Regions from separate parts of the Blautia sp. CAG:237 genome, predicted to be linked through region 2. Evidence: riboswitches for the same ligand, from Rfam matches in the RefSeq annotation. Region 2 holds a riboswitch; the other holds the start of a gene.
The links. Region 2 has a riboswitch for thiamine pyrophosphate ahead of thiW (energy coupling factor transporter S component ThiW). Riboswitches for the same ligand answer to the same signal wherever they lie in the genome.

Region 1: another riboswitch for thiamine pyrophosphate. It lies ahead of QZL69_RS02735 (energy-coupled thiamine transporter ThiT); the one in region 2 lies ahead of thiW (energy coupling factor transporter S component ThiW).

Annotation. Positions count from the first base shown of each region.
Region 1 covers NZ_FR886689.1:4,781-12,189, forward strand. Annotated here, with positions in the region: partial or broken gene QZL69_RS14065 (carbohydrate ABC transporter permease) at 1-74, opposite strand, end outside; partial or broken gene QZL69_RS14070 (carbohydrate ABC transporter permease) at 50-550, opposite strand; partial or broken gene QZL69_RS14075 (extracellular solute-binding protein) at 1,007-1,252, opposite strand; gene QZL69_RS02730 (hypothetical protein) at 1,219-1,419, opposite strand; TPP riboswitch at 1,629-1,737, shown strand; gene QZL69_RS02735 (energy-coupled thiamine transporter ThiT) at 1,780-2,445, shown strand; gene QZL69_RS02740 (energy-coupling factor transporter transmembrane component T family protein) at 3,037-3,867, opposite strand; gene QZL69_RS02745 (ABC transporter ATP-binding protein) at 3,857-5,581, opposite strand; gene QZL69_RS02750 (ECF-type riboflavin transporter substrate-binding protein) at 5,693-6,244, opposite strand; gene QZL69_RS02755 (ribonuclease H1 domain-containing protein) at 6,322-6,981, opposite strand; gene QZL69_RS02760 (helix-turn-helix transcriptional regulator) at 6,995-7,409, opposite strand, start outside.
Region 2 covers NZ_FR886763.1:27,252-34,660, forward strand. Annotated here, with positions in the region: gene priA (replication restart helicase PriA) at 1-1,366, opposite strand, end outside; gene QZL69_RS11515 (UDP-N-acetylmuramoyl-L-alanyl-D-glutamate--2,6-diaminopimelate ligase) at 1,363-2,835, opposite strand; TPP riboswitch at 2,994-3,101, shown strand; gene thiW (energy coupling factor transporter S component ThiW) at 3,187-3,696, shown strand; gene QZL69_RS11525 (hydroxyethylthiazole kinase) at 3,700-4,506, shown strand; gene thiD (bifunctional hydroxymethylpyrimidine kinase/phosphomethylpyrimidine kinase) at 4,538-5,347, shown strand; gene thiC (phosphomethylpyrimidine synthase ThiC) at 5,383-6,693, shown strand; gene QZL69_RS11540 (DUF11 domain-containing protein) at 6,712-7,409, opposite strand, start outside.

The sequences.
Region 1 (7,409 bases), on a different contig from region 2:
AGTCCGCTTGTAAACATTTCCGTGCTGCTTGCGAGTGAAAAATCAACCAGCCATACCAGCGGAAAGATCTGAATGCCTGCTGATACAGATAGTTTGCCGCAAACTGTGTGCTGTTTCCAGGTCCGCCGTTTGTGAGAAGATAGACTGTCTCCATCTGTTTTAATGCGGAGATGACTGCCATGGTCACGTTTACCTGAATGACCGGTTTCATCAGTGGAAGTGTGATCTTGAGGAAAGTCGTTTTCTGGTCTGCTCCGTCGATCGTTGCTGCTTCATAGAGAACCGGGTCGATGTTTTTGAACCCTGTGTAATAGATCAGCATGCCCCATCCAAAGCCGTGCCAGATCAGTACTATCAGTACGGACCAGATTACATTGTCGGTCATCAGTTTTTTGTAGTTTTCCATTCCGATGAAGGTCGCTGTTCCCATTCCGGAATATTCCGTAAATCCGTAGTACACACTCAGACAGATCGGTGCGAGGATTGCAAAAAAGAATAACAAAAGTCCCGGAAGTACGAGGCTGATGCTTCTGTTTGATACGCTCTGGATCTCGCTTTCAATGCTTGTCTTGAATGCAGACGGTCCACAGTCGTTGATCGGGGTACCGGATACGCTTGTTGCATTGTTGACTGCGTCTACAAACTGCATCTGGAGTTCTGTTTCATCTCCGGTCATGTATGCGCTCTGATCCTGTGCAGACATTCCTACACCGTTTTCCCATCCATATTTGGAAAGTTTGTCTGGCTGGTACATGTAATTGAGGAATTTTACAGCTTCTTCTTTGACTTCGGAATCAGCAGAAACTGCATATCCGCCGCCGTTCCATGCAGCAATGTCAGTTGCTGTTCCCTTGCCGCCGTCAATCACCAGCATGGTAAATACGCGGATATTTGTACGGATTTCCTCCGGGATATCTTCATTCAGTGCCATGGATGCTTCCCAGCCGTTGTCTTCGAACATTTTCTGATTGTAGTAGAATCCTGCTACGTCTGTGTTTCTTGGAAGTCCATAAAGTTTTCCGTCTTTCATAAATCCGTCAAGGGAACCGGAAATGAATCCGTAGTCTTTGTAATCATCCTGATTCAGTTCCGCAAGAACTCCTGCGTCAAGAACTTCGTCAAGGAAAGCCGGCTGTCCCCAGATGCTTACAACATCCGGCATGCCTTCCATGGAATAGGCTTTGAATTTTGTCTTGTAGGCTTCCTCATCGAGTGCTTCTACTTCGATGGTGACATTTGGATTTTCTTCCATATAATCATCTGCTCTACAAGTCCCTGTCCGTTTTTACGGTCCGGAAGGTTTGAGAAGACCTTTAAGGTCACTTCGTCATCTGCTTTTACGATCGTTGCGCCTGTTCCTGCCATCACTGAAAATGTCATCATCGCTGCCATTCCCGCTGCTACCACTTTACGTTTCATATTATTTTTCCTCCCTGATACATGCAAAATAGTTGTTTTTTGTTACGGCCGTTTGTTTTATCTGATGATAGAATTCTACCATTGAAAAGGGTGAGTTTACAGATAGTAACTTTTTAAAAAAGTGGAAAATTTTTGAAACTTGACGTTGCCCTTTCATTTGTTTATAATGAGCATATCTGGAGATTCAGATGATTTTTAATTTACATACGGATTGATAACAGGGGAGCTTGTATGACAGGCTGAGAGGAAGTTTTCAACTTCGACCCATAACCTGATTTGGATAATGCCAGCGTAGGGATGCGTTAGATGAGATTTATGATCTCCTTTGTTTTCAATCGAAGACGAGGGAGGTCTTATTTTATGTTTAACTTTATGGTTACAAGTGACGGCGGGCTGACTACAGCCGGATATGCCATCGCGATCATCGCCGGAATCGTTCTGTTTCTGGCTGCGATCTATTTTGCAGGCAAGCATTCAGAGAAACAGAAGCTTACTACAAGGCAGCTTGTGTTCTGTGCTGTGGCAATGGCGCTTGCTTTTGTTACTTCTTATCTGAAGATTTTTACTCTGCCGTGGGGTGGAAGTGTTACTCTTTGCAGTATGCTGTTCATTGTACTGGTTGCTAACTGGTATGGTGTTGGAACCGGTATTACTGTCGGTCTTGCTTATGGAATCCTGCAGTTTATCCAGGAGCCATATGTACTTTCCTTCTTCCAGGTTTGCTGTGATTATATTCTTGCGTTTGCTGCACTTGGCGTTGCGGGATTTTTTGCAAAGCAGAGCCATGGACTGCTTAAGGGATATATTGCGGCGGTTATCGCAAGGGGTGCGTTTCATGCACTTGGGGGATATCTGTATTGGATGAGTTATATGCCGGAAAATTTCCCGAAATCTCTGACTGCGGTTTATCCTATTGTGTATAATTATAGCTATCTGGTTGCAGAAGCTATTATTACTGTAATTGTGATTTCTATTCCGGCGGTGGCGAAGGCACTGGTGCAGGTTAAGAAGGCTGCAATTCAGTAATTAAAGGGGACTGCCCTTTGACCTGTTAATTTCATTGACATTTGGTTTTTTCAGGGTGTGTACCCTGGGGGATTTGTTTTACATTTGGAATGTAAGAAAATCGCGAAGGGACGTCGCCCGTCCCCTCGCCACCCCTGGGCTGGGTGTTTGACGGGAATTTTTTCTTATGTAGTACCCTTTGAAAAATTCTCTTGGTGTTTCAGGTCAGAAGACTTTCGTATGAATGATATCGCAATATGTAAGAATGGCAGGATTCTTCTCTTTTATATGGAGAAGATGTCCTGCCATTTTAGCATACTATTGGTTTATTGGTCGTAAATCAAGATTCCAGGGGCTGCAGCATCTAATTTTAAAGCTTGTATTGACCTGAGTAGAAATGATTGCAATTCAAACCATCTATTTTCGGTCGCTCTATGGACTCCCAGACACCTTACTCTTCTACAGGCCATTTTCCACCTAAATTTCTCTTGATCCAATATATACTTACTCTTCTACCAGTCATCCCAATACCCTTAATTTCCGTTTTCCCAGTAAATCCAACACCCATCCAACTACCTTAAGTTTCCATTCCCAGCAAAGTTAGTACCCTTACTATATGAAAGGATTATAAAACCGTCCAAACTTAATAGTTACAGTCAAACTTACAATCAACAGCACCACGCCCAGCCCCAGGGCAATAAAATCACGTCTTGCAAACGGCCTCCTGGTATACCAGGTCCGTTTCCTATTTTTTCCAAAACCACGCAACTCCATCGCATTGGAAATTGTATCAATGCGATTCAGACTTGTCAGTATCAGTGGCAACAAAATATTGACAGAGTTCTTCAACCTGGAAAAAAAGTGCTCATTTTTCCCAAGTTCCACACCCCTAGCCTGCTGCGCCTGGCTGATACTATGGTAATCTCTCTGGATATCCGGAATATACCGAAGTGCGATCGCCACAGAATACCCCACCTTATAAGAAATCCCAATACTATTCAAACTCGCTGCAAACTCACTCGGGTTTGTCGCAGAAATAAACAGAATCGCTACCGGCAATGCCACGAAATATTTCAGAGAGATATTCAGCATATAAAACATCTGCTCCGCGGTCACATCATATCTCCATAACAAATGACAAAGCACATGTCTCGTTCCATACAGATTCGTTCCCTGATTCGGGTCGAACAGGAAAATAAACACATTATTCAAAAGCAAAAAAACAAGCATAAAGATCATCATAAACCGCACTTCGCGGTATTTGATCTTGCTGAGCTTAAACGCTGCAAGACTAACTGCAAAAAGCCCCAGCAGCACCCAGATATTATAAGTGATCATGCTTGCGAACGTAAACAGCAGGAAAAATGCCAGCTTGGTAGTTCCTGTCATCTTGTGTACTACGCTGTCGCGGTCCAGATAGTTTAATACAGTCTTAGCGGCCATGGCTTCTCACCTCCCTGTCTTCTCCGATAAATCTTTCTACAAATACCTCCGGCGGTGTGATCTCGCAGTGGTTTGCCAGTGTAAAGAGACTTGTCTCTTTCAGCGCGGCACGCTCGATCAGTTCCGGATCACAGAGTACTTCAGAAGCTCTGCGGTCTGCGATCAGCTGTCCATCTGAAAACACAAGCGCCCTTGGTGTATATTCCAGCATCAGATGCATATCATGCGTGATCATAACAACCGTCACTCCACGCTCATTGAGCTTACGCAAAAACTCCATTATCTCTGTATAATGCTTGAAATCCTGTCCTGCAGTCGGCTCATCCAGGATGATCAGTTCCGGGTCCTGCACAAGTACACTTGCAATCGTCACACGCTTTTTCTGACCGAAACTCAATGCCGATACCGGCCAGTTTCGGAATGGATAAAGCCCGCAGATTTTGAGCGTATCTTCTACTTTCTGGTGAACTTCCGCCTCTGCCATTCCAGATTTCTGAAGGCTCAGTGCTACCTCGTCATAGATCATTGTCTTGGAGATCATCTGGTTTGGATTCTGCATAACATATCCAATGTATTTCGCACGATGACGGATATTTTCTTTCAACAGATCTTTTCCGTGGAAGGAAATCTCTCCGGAATCCGGGTCTTCAAATCCGCAGACCAGCTTGGAAAATGTTGATTTTCCTGCACCGTTTCGTCCCACAATGCTGACCATCTCACCTTTATCGATCGACAGGCTTACATTTCGCAGTGTCTGATGGTCTTTCGTATAACCGAAGCTTAAGTTGCGGACTTCCAGGAGTTTTTCGCGTTCTCCTGCATCTTCCTGAATCGGCTGTGCCTCGAACCAATCCTGAAGTTTCTTACGGTCTATATCGTCCAGCACAACAGAATCTACGTGTGCAGGTTTCTTCTCTTTTGTAATATCAATTCCTGCGTAACGCATGGCAGTCACATAAAGCGGCTCACGGATTCCGTTATCTGCAAGCAGACTTGTAGAAAGAAGTTCATCTGGCGTCATGTCCGCGAGGATTTTTCCCTCGTTCACCAGTACGATACGGTCAACATTTCTCCAGAGGACATCTTCCAGACGATGCTCAATGATCAGAACCGTCGTGTCTGTTTTTTTCTGGATCTCATCGATCAGCTCAATTGCCTGTTTACCGGCGGCCGGATCGAGATTTGCCAGAGGCTCATCAAACAGAAGGATTTTTACCTGATCCACCATGACTCCTGCAAGGCTGACTCTCTGTTTCTGTCCGCCAGACAGTTCATGCGGTGCATAATCCAGATGATTCTCGATTCCTACCAATTCTGCGGCATGTCTCGTAATTTCATGCATTTCATCCTGAGGTGTACAACTGTTTTCCAGTGCAAACGCAATGTCCTCGCCGACAGTCAGACCAATAAACTGACCATCCGGGTCCTGCAGAACAGTTCCTACATGTGCAGACAGTTCAAAAATACTGCTGTGCGGTGCATCTACGCCATCTACTGTCAGCGTACCTTTGCACTCGCCTGGATTGGAAAAAGGATTCAGACCATTCACGCAACCAGCGAGTGTACTCTTACCACTTCCCGATGGGCCAGCGATCAGCACCTTTTCGCCCGGATAAATATCTAGATTGATTCCGGTCAGTGTGGGCTTTTTCTGCGCCCGGTACTGGAATGAAAAATCTTTGAATGAAATAACAGGGGATTTTTTTTCAGTCATTTAAACACCTCAAATTTAATACTCACAATAAATAACAAATGCAATAGAAAAAGCCTTTTCACAAGCCAGAACAGCCATATGAGAAGGCTTTATTACTTTTAAGCAACCATCTTATTCCATATCCAGAGAACCTTTTTTTGCAATGGTCTTGGTATATGCCAGAACAAGAAGTCCACCTACGATCACGCCGGTAATGCTGTTGGAAACTGCTGCGAACACACCCTGTGCAAAAACTTTGTTTGCCGGTTCTGCATAGATCAGGATGTCAAGAACAGGAGCTACAACTACCCAGCCGATCACGTGTGCGATCACGTTGGAAACTACAAATACTACAACTTTGCCTTTACCGAACTCGCCGTCCTGAACGTTGAGTTTCTTGGCAAATAATCCGATGACCACACCGACAAATGCAGATGTGATAACCCAGCTCCACCACGGGCTTCCACCCCAGGAAAGATCGATCAGAGCGTGACCGATGAAACCGATCAGTCCGCCTGCAACCGGTCCGTACATAGCAGCCAGAAGTGCAAGTACTGCATACTGAAGGCTGATGTTTGTATTTGGTACCGGGCTCGGTATTGCAACAAAACGTCCGAGTACAAAGAACAGTGCTGCGCCGATTCCGACAGCAACTACGGTTTTGATACTGCTGTTGTTTTTCATAATAATATCCTCCTCAAAAAGTTCTGCTCTGGTCATGCCAGAGTCAGTGATAGTATAAGGCTTTTTGACAGATTTTGTCAATGGATTCCAAGTGCTTCTTTTGCAAGTTCATCCACCATATCATTATATTTATCATTAGAATGTCCCTTAACCTTGCGGAATTCAATATGAACACTCTTTTTCGCTTTCTGGTAGAAATCGCGATACGCGATCGTCCCGGCTTTATTTGCCTTCCAGTCGCCGTTGCACCAGCTCGCAATCCCCTGATAATCGTGGTAGATGATAATAGAGGGAATTTTGTGATCCAGAGCGTACTGCATCGCCGCCTCGCTTCCTTTGATCTCACCAGCCACGTTTCGCATCTGTGCCAGCTCCGGGTCGGACATTTTCTGTGAAAACTTTTCTTCTCTTCCATCGATCAGAACGACCATTCCGTAAGAAAATTCTTTCGTGCCTGCGTGGTAACTTCCGTCGACGTAGATTTCTACTGCGTCTGCTGCATTACTGTCTGCCTGCATCCCATTTGCAGCCACCACACTTCCCACACCAGAGCCAGAAGCACCAGATATACCTGCCTCCTGCCTAATCCCCAGATACTCCTTCGCTTCCGCTTCCGTCCCAAAACTCTTATATATCGCGCCCGGATACCCCATCACCTGCTTCTTACACTCGTCCCAGGTAAGGAACATCCCGGTCTTTCTTCCCTGTCTTACTGCATAAAATTTCTTCTTTGCCATGCTGCCTCCTGTTCTATTCCTGTTCCAGATTCCTCAAATGCAGATACACCGTATTCTTGCTGATTCCAAGGATTTCCGCGGTCCTGACTACCGCATCTTTCATGTTGTAGACGCCTTTCTGATAAAGTCTCTGGATGATCTCCTTGTTTCGGTTGGAGGTCGGGATGTCTTTGTCCTCAATGACCTCGCGTCGGATCTCCTCTACCATGTCTTCCAGAAGTTCCACGCTGCTGGAGGAAAAATTCTCTTTGCGGTTTTCGTACTGCTCCTGTGGTTTCAAGCCGCATGCCACGAAGTTGCTGATATATTCTGAGAATGGTGTGTTCAGATAAAAATTGATGCAGAGCAGTCCGATGATGCGGTCTTTTTCTCCGCGGACAGGAATCGTCACGGATTTCAGCGGTTCCCCCTTCTTATTGTGAGTAAAA
Region 2 (7,409 bases):
GAGCCTCCCCACAGGAACGGCAGGAAACAAAGCCCGCGTACCCGCGCCTGTTCAGGAACAGGATGGACTGTTCATTATTTCTCAGACGTTTCTCCAGGGAACCCTTCAGTTTACGGCTCAGGATCGAACGGTTCCCTGCTTTTAATTCTTCCCTGAGATCCACAACCGATACTTCCGGAAGCGGACGATCCTCAAAGCGGGCCGTCAGCTTCGTCAGCAGATATTCGCCGGAAACCGCCCTGCTGTATGCTTCCAGGGACGGCGTCGCTGAACCAAGGACCACATGTGCACCTTCCTGCGCTGCCCTCTGCACAGCCACCTCTCTCGCATGATAACGTGGACTGTTCTCACTCTTATAAGTCTGCTCATGTTCCTCATCAATTATGATAAGTCCCAGGTTGGAAAAAGGTGTAAAAAGAGCGGAACGCGGTCCCACCATGATCTGGATTTCTCCGCGCTTTGCTCTTCGAAACTGGTCATACCGCTCACCCATGGACAATCGTGAATTCAGGACCGAAACCTTGTCTCCAAACCATCCATAAAATCTGCGTACTGTCTGGTATGTCAGGGAAATCTCCGGGATTAGTACGATCACCTGTTTTCCCTGTGCTACTACCTGCTCGATCAGTTTCATATAAACCTGCGTCTTGCCGCTTCCGGTGACACCGTGGATCAATACCGGACGCGGAGTTTCCTTCTGCCATTCCTCCTGAATCTGGCAAAGGACTTCCTGCTGTGCCTCAGTAAGACTTGACAGTTTCTCCCTTGGGATCGAACCTTCCTCTATCGGAATGCGGTAAATTTCATCCTGCTGGATATGGACAAGTCCCTGCTCAACGAGAGGTGCGATCACTGCCGCAGTCATGCCCAGTTCTTTCGAAGCTCTGGTATAGTCAAGTTTCGGTTCCTCGCAGAGTGCCCGAAGAAGTCTCGCTCTCGCTTTACATCTGCCTTTTTCGAGATTTTGTGCAAGGGCAAGGGCTTCTTCTCTGTCAATATTGAGAAGAACATAGCGTTTTTCTTTGGATTTGACTTTTTCTCTTACTGGAAGGACCGTCTTGAGTGCCTGTGCCATCGTGGAACCATATCGTTCTTTCATCCATGCAGCAAGGGCGATCAGTTTTTCCTCTGTTGTTTCCTCGCTGCTGCAGATTTCCTTAAACGGTTTGATCTTTACCGGGGCCAGCTTGGGCTCCCGGGAAAGTCCGATCACATAACCTCTGCGCTCATGATTTCCATTTCCAAAAGGAATGGATACCACCATTCCTATATGGATCTGGCTTTCCAGTTCCTGCGGAACGCGGTACTGAAAACTCCGATCCAGTTTCTCATGGGAAATATCTACAATGATATCTGCATACATCATTGATCTTTTTCCTGATCCTCCTTCAGAATCTCTGCGATCAGAACTCTTTCATCCATAGGATACTTCTTTCCTTTGATCTCCTGGTAATCTTCATGTCCCTTTCCGGCAAGGACAATGATATCGCCCGGCTCTCCATGATGGATCGCATAGGCGATCGCTTCCTTACGGTCACAGATCTCTACGTATTTGCCGTTTGTTTTGGCAATTCCTGTCTTGATGTCGTCGATGATCGCCTGTGGCTCCTCGAATCTCGGGTTGTCTGAAGTAATGATAGTCAGATCTGCCATTCTTCCGGAAACCTCACCCATTTCATAACGACGGGATTTTGCACGGTTTCCTCCACAGCCGAACAGGCACACCAGTCTGTGCGGATGATATTCTCTCAGAGTTGTGAGAAGACTCTCCAGCGCCATCGCATTGTGTGCATAGTCGATCATCAGAGTAAACTCATCGGATACCTTGATCATCTCGATACGCCCTTTGACTCTCGCTACTTTGAGAGCTTTGATGATGTTTTCCTGGGAAACCTTGAAATGACGGCAGATGGCGATCGCAGTCAGGGAATTGTAAATGCTGAATTTACCTGGAATATCGATTTCTACCGGGAAGTCCATAAGACCTTTGACATGGTAGGAAATTCCCAGATATCCCTTGCCGCCGACCATATGTGCATCTTCTGCGCGAAGGTCTGCCTCCGGTGAAAATCCATAAGTCTCCAGATTGCAGGTATGGCCTTCGATAATCTTCTCAAAGTGCTCATCATCGCGGTTTACGATGCCGACTTTGCACTGGCGGAGAAGCATGGATTTGCAGGCAAGATAATGTGCGAAATCTCTGTGCTCGTTCGGTCCGATATGATCGGGTTCGATATTTGTAAAGATACCGTAGTCAAAAACAAAGCCCTGTGTTCTGTGAAGCATCAGTCCCTGTGAAGAAACTTCCATTACTACACAGTCACATCCTGCATCTACCATCTTGCGGAAATATTTCTGAACGACAAAAGATTCCGGAGTTGTGTTGGCTGCCGGGATCACCTCGTCACCGATGATCGCCTCGATGGTTCCGATCAGGCCGACTTTGTATCCGGCGTTTTCAAGGATGGATTTGACCATGTAGGTGGTTGTGGTCTTTCCTTTGGTTCCTGTGATTCCGATGGTCTTGAGCTGTTCTGCCGGATGTCCGAAATATGCGGCAGAAATGAACGCCATTGCATAGCGTGTATCTTCTACCTTGATCACAGTGACATCCTGCGGTGCTTCCACATCGTCCTGGACTACCAGTGTCTTTGCTCCTTTCGCAACTACATCCGGTACAAATTTATGTCCGTCCACAACTGCACCTTTGATACAGATGAACAGAGAATTCTCGATCACTTTGCGGGAATCATACTCTACAGTACTGACTTCCTGCTCCACGCTGCCCTGGCAGCAGGTATATTCCAATCTCTCTAATAATGATGAAACTTTCATATTTATTCTGATCCTCCTCACTTCGGGATATACTCCATTATAGGATATCACAGGTCGAAGTCTTTTTCAATGTCCGGTCTGTGTCCGTTTTTTATAAAAAGCGGTCCGAATTTTTTCTTGTCATATCCTGTAATGGGCTGTATAATAGTAGCGTAAAATATATGAAACAGGGGAGCTGGCTGAAGCTGGCTGAGAGGAAACTGACTGGTTTCGACCCATAACCTGATTTGGATAATGCCAACGTAGGGAAATACCGAAGATTTTTCAGGAGAATTTCCCCGCGGATTTCTCCTTTTTTTGCGCTAATTTTTCAGACCAGATGTTTCATAATTAACAAAGGAGGTCAAACCAATGTCAAAGAGCAATACACATGCCGCACAGAAGCTCGCCGTTGCCGGTGTACTGACAGCAGCAGCCGTAGTTGGAAGCTTCTTAAGTGTTCCGGTTGCCGGAAGCAAATGTGCTCCGGTACAGCATATGGTCAATGTATTCTCTGCCGTCCTTCTCGGACCGTGGTGGGGGATCGGCATTGCATTCTGTGCAAGCCTGATCCGAAATCTGCTCGGGATCGGAAGTTTTCTTGCTTTTCCGGGAAGCATGGTCGGAGCCCTGTGCTGTGGACTTATGTACCATTTCACCAGAAAATTAAGTCTCACCTGTGCTGCGGAAGCACTTGGAACCGGCGTTCTCGGCGGACTTGCCGCTTACCCGGTTGCACGTTTCGCTATGGGACTTGCCCCTGCCGGATTTACGGTATACATGATCCCGTTCTTTATCTCCACTCTGGCAGGCAGCATCCTCGCCTATGTGCTTCTCCGCATCTTCGAGAAAAGCCAGGTGCTTGACACAGTAATGAGGTAATTTATGGAAAGAAACGAAATTCTGGCTGCGATCCTTAGGAAACAACCAAAGATCCACTGTCTGACCAATCCGGTCACGATGAATGATGTTGCAAACATCCTTCTCGCTGCCGGCGGAAGTGCCGTGATGGCGCAGGATGAACAGGAGGCTGCTGAGATCACTACTTTCTGTCAGGGAACCCTTCTCAACACCGGTGTCCCTGATGAAGCCAAGATCCGGGCGTGCATCCTTGCCGGGAAACGTGCCAATCAGCTTGGTCATCCTGTTGTTCTCGATCCGGTCGGTGTGGGCGGAAGTTCTTTTCGCCGGAGAGAACTCCGGAAGCTTCTGGATCATGTGCATCCGGCTGTGGTCCGCTGCAATCAGGAAGAAGCGGCTGTACTCTGTTCTTTTCATTCGGAACAGGAAACACATTTTTCCCACGGCGGCGTGGAAAGCAGCCTGCATATGGATGCGCAGAACCTGACACAACTCGCGCGGACTGCTTCCAGACTTTATAACTGCACCTTTTTTATTACAGGAAAAACAGATGTCGTATCAGACGGCGAACAGACCATTTTGCTTAGTGGCGGCGATCCAAGGCTCTGCCGGATCACGGGCGGCGGCTGCATGCTCTCTGCCCTGTGTGCCCTGTTCTGTTGCAGCGAAGCATCTGCCTTCGAGGCAGCGTCCACGGCCGGTCAGCTCTGGAAGGAAATTTCAGAGGAAGCCGGAAGACATACAGATCAGAATAGCGGCGGCATCGGACAGTTCCACATGTCACTCATGGATATGACCGAGCAGAAAATATTTTTTTCCGCTCGTTTATAAAAAAATTATTTGCAACAGGAGGAGAACCACTATGAAAAAGAAAACAGTACTGACTATCGCAGGAAGCGATTCCAGCGGCGGCGCAGGCATTCAGGCGGATATCAAGGCGATCACCATGAACGGTGTCTACGCTTCCAGTGTGATCACTGCCCTGACTGCCCAGAACACTACCGGAGTATATGGGATTCTGGAAACACCGGCTGATTTTATCGCCGCACAGATGGATGCCGTATTTTCTGATATTTTCCCGGATGCCGTCAAGATCGGCATGCTTCCGTCCCCGGAGGCTATGGAATGTGTTGCTGCCAAACTCCGCCAGTACAAACCGGAACATATTGTCCTGGATCCGGTCATGGTGTCTACAAGCGGACATCGTCTGATGGAACCGGAAGCCGAAGAAACACTCAAGGCAGAACTTTTCCCGCTGGCAGAGCTCATCACACCGAATATCCCGGAGGCTGAGGTTCTGACCGGACTTCTCATCAATGATGACAGTTCCATGGAACACGCATGCCGGGAGCTTTTTGCAAGATTCCACTGTGCGATTCTTCTCAAAAGCGGACACAGAACCGACCATGCAAACGATCTCCTCTACACCGGAGACGAAACGCTCTGGATCAAAGGTGAACGTATTGACAATCCGAATTCACACGGAACAGGCTGCACGCTTTCCAGCACGATCGCAGCCACTCTCGCCAAGGGATATTCCCTCGGTGATTCTGTTGCCAAAGCCAAGGAATATCTTACAGAAGCACTCCGGGTAAACCTTGATCTCGGAAATGGTCACGGACCGGTAGACCATGCCCTCGGTGGACAGCATACTTCTTATTTTTACAATTAAACACTTTTAAATTTTACATAAACAGGAGGAAACTTATGACTCAGTATACAACTCAGATGGATGCCGCAAGAAAAGGCATCGTAACACCACAGATCAAAACCGTTGCAGAAAAGGAACACATGCCTGTAGAAAAAATGATGCAGCTCGTAGCAGAAGGTAAGGTTGCCATCTGTGCGAACAAACACCACACCTGCCTGAACCCGGAAGGTGTCGGAAGCATGCTCCGCACCAAGATCAATGTAAACCTTGGTGTATCCAGAGACTGCAAGGATTATGACATTGAAATGCAGAAAGTCATGAAAGCCGTAGACCTCGGTGCTGAAGCGATCATGGACCTCTCCAGCCATGGAAACACACAGCCATTCCGTCAGAAACTGACACATGAATGTCCGGCAATGATCGGAACTGTTCCGGTATATGACAGTGTCATCCACTATCAGAGAGACCTCTCTGAACTGACTGCTCATGATTTCATCGATGTGATCCGTCTGCACGCAGAAGATGGCGTTGACTTCGTTACTCTTCACTGTGGAATCACCCGCAAGACTATCGAACAGATCAAGAAGCACAAACGTAAAATGAATATCGTAAGCCGTGGCGGAAGCCTTGTCTTCGCATGGATGAGCATGACCGGCGAAGAAAACCCGTTCTATGAATACTTCGATGAGATCCTTGATATCTGTGAAGAGCATGACGTGACGATCTCCCTCGGAGATGCCTGCCGTCCGGGATGCCTTGCTGACGCTACTGATGTATGCCAGATCGAGGAGCTTGTCCGTCTTGGTGAACTCACCAAACGCGCATGGGATCACAACGTACAGGTTATGGTCGAGGGACCGGGACACGTTCCTCTCGATCAGGTTGCAGCCAACATGAAAGTACAGCAGACTATCTGCATGGGTGCTCCATTCTATGTACTTGGACCTCTCGTTACAGATATCGCACCTGGCTATGACCACATCACAGCAGCGATCGGTGGTGCCGTTGCCGCTATGAACGGAGCTGCTTTCCTCTGCTATGTAACACCGGCTGAACATCTGGCACTTCCGAATGTTGATGATGTTAAACAGGGAATCATCGCTTCCAAGATCGCAGCCCATGCGGCAGATATCGCCAAAGGTATCCCGCACGCCAGAGATATCGATGACAAGATGGCTGATGCACGCCGTGTTCTTGACTGGGATGCACAGTTTGCCTGCGCCCTCGACCCGGAGACAGCCAAAGCGATCCGCGACGACCGTCTTCCGGAGGACGACCACAGTGATACCTGCAGTATGTGCGGTAAATTCTGTGCTGTTCGAAGCATGAACAAAGCTCTTGCAGGAGAACACATTGATATCCTGTAATCTGTAATCTTATTTAATCTAGTTTCGCATCCGGCTGCGCACCCAGCCAGCCGCGAGAAGGGAACCGGGGATCATCATGAGCCACAGGACAGGCTTCATGGGATCCCCGGTTTTTGGATGCGTGGAAGCTGCCTGCCCTTTTTTCTCTGCATTCTGGTTTGGTGCACCTTCATCTGAAACTGCCTCTGGTTCTGGTGTTGGTGTCTCTGCTGTCCTGTATACCTCGATCTCAGTCTTTGATGTTACTTTTCGTTCCCCTGTTTCTGTTGTTGTCACGCTGACCTCATTTACAAGTTTCTGGTCTTTCAGTTTCTCCGGAAGCGTCACCTCCGCCAGAAGCCCCACAGAACACCCTGGCTCGATCTTCTCGATCCGTGCTTTCGTCCTGGCTTTGTTCAGTACGATCCCTTCTGCTTCCAGAAACCGCACCGAAACATTCTGAAGCTGAAATTTTTCTGTCGTTACCACGGAGTGAAGTGTCCTCTCCCCGGTGTTTCGGATGCATATCTGAAAAGTGACTTTATCTCCCGGCACTGCCATTGTGCGGTCAGCCGTCTTTGTGACCTGAAAATCTGCTTTGAGCGGGAGGATTTCTGTCTCACTGCTTTGTTCCACTGAGACAAGGCTTCGAAGTTCGCCCGTTTCTTCCTCTTCATACTCTGCAGTTCCATTCAGATACAGGCAGATCTTTCCCGACTGTGTCTCTGGAAGCTGTA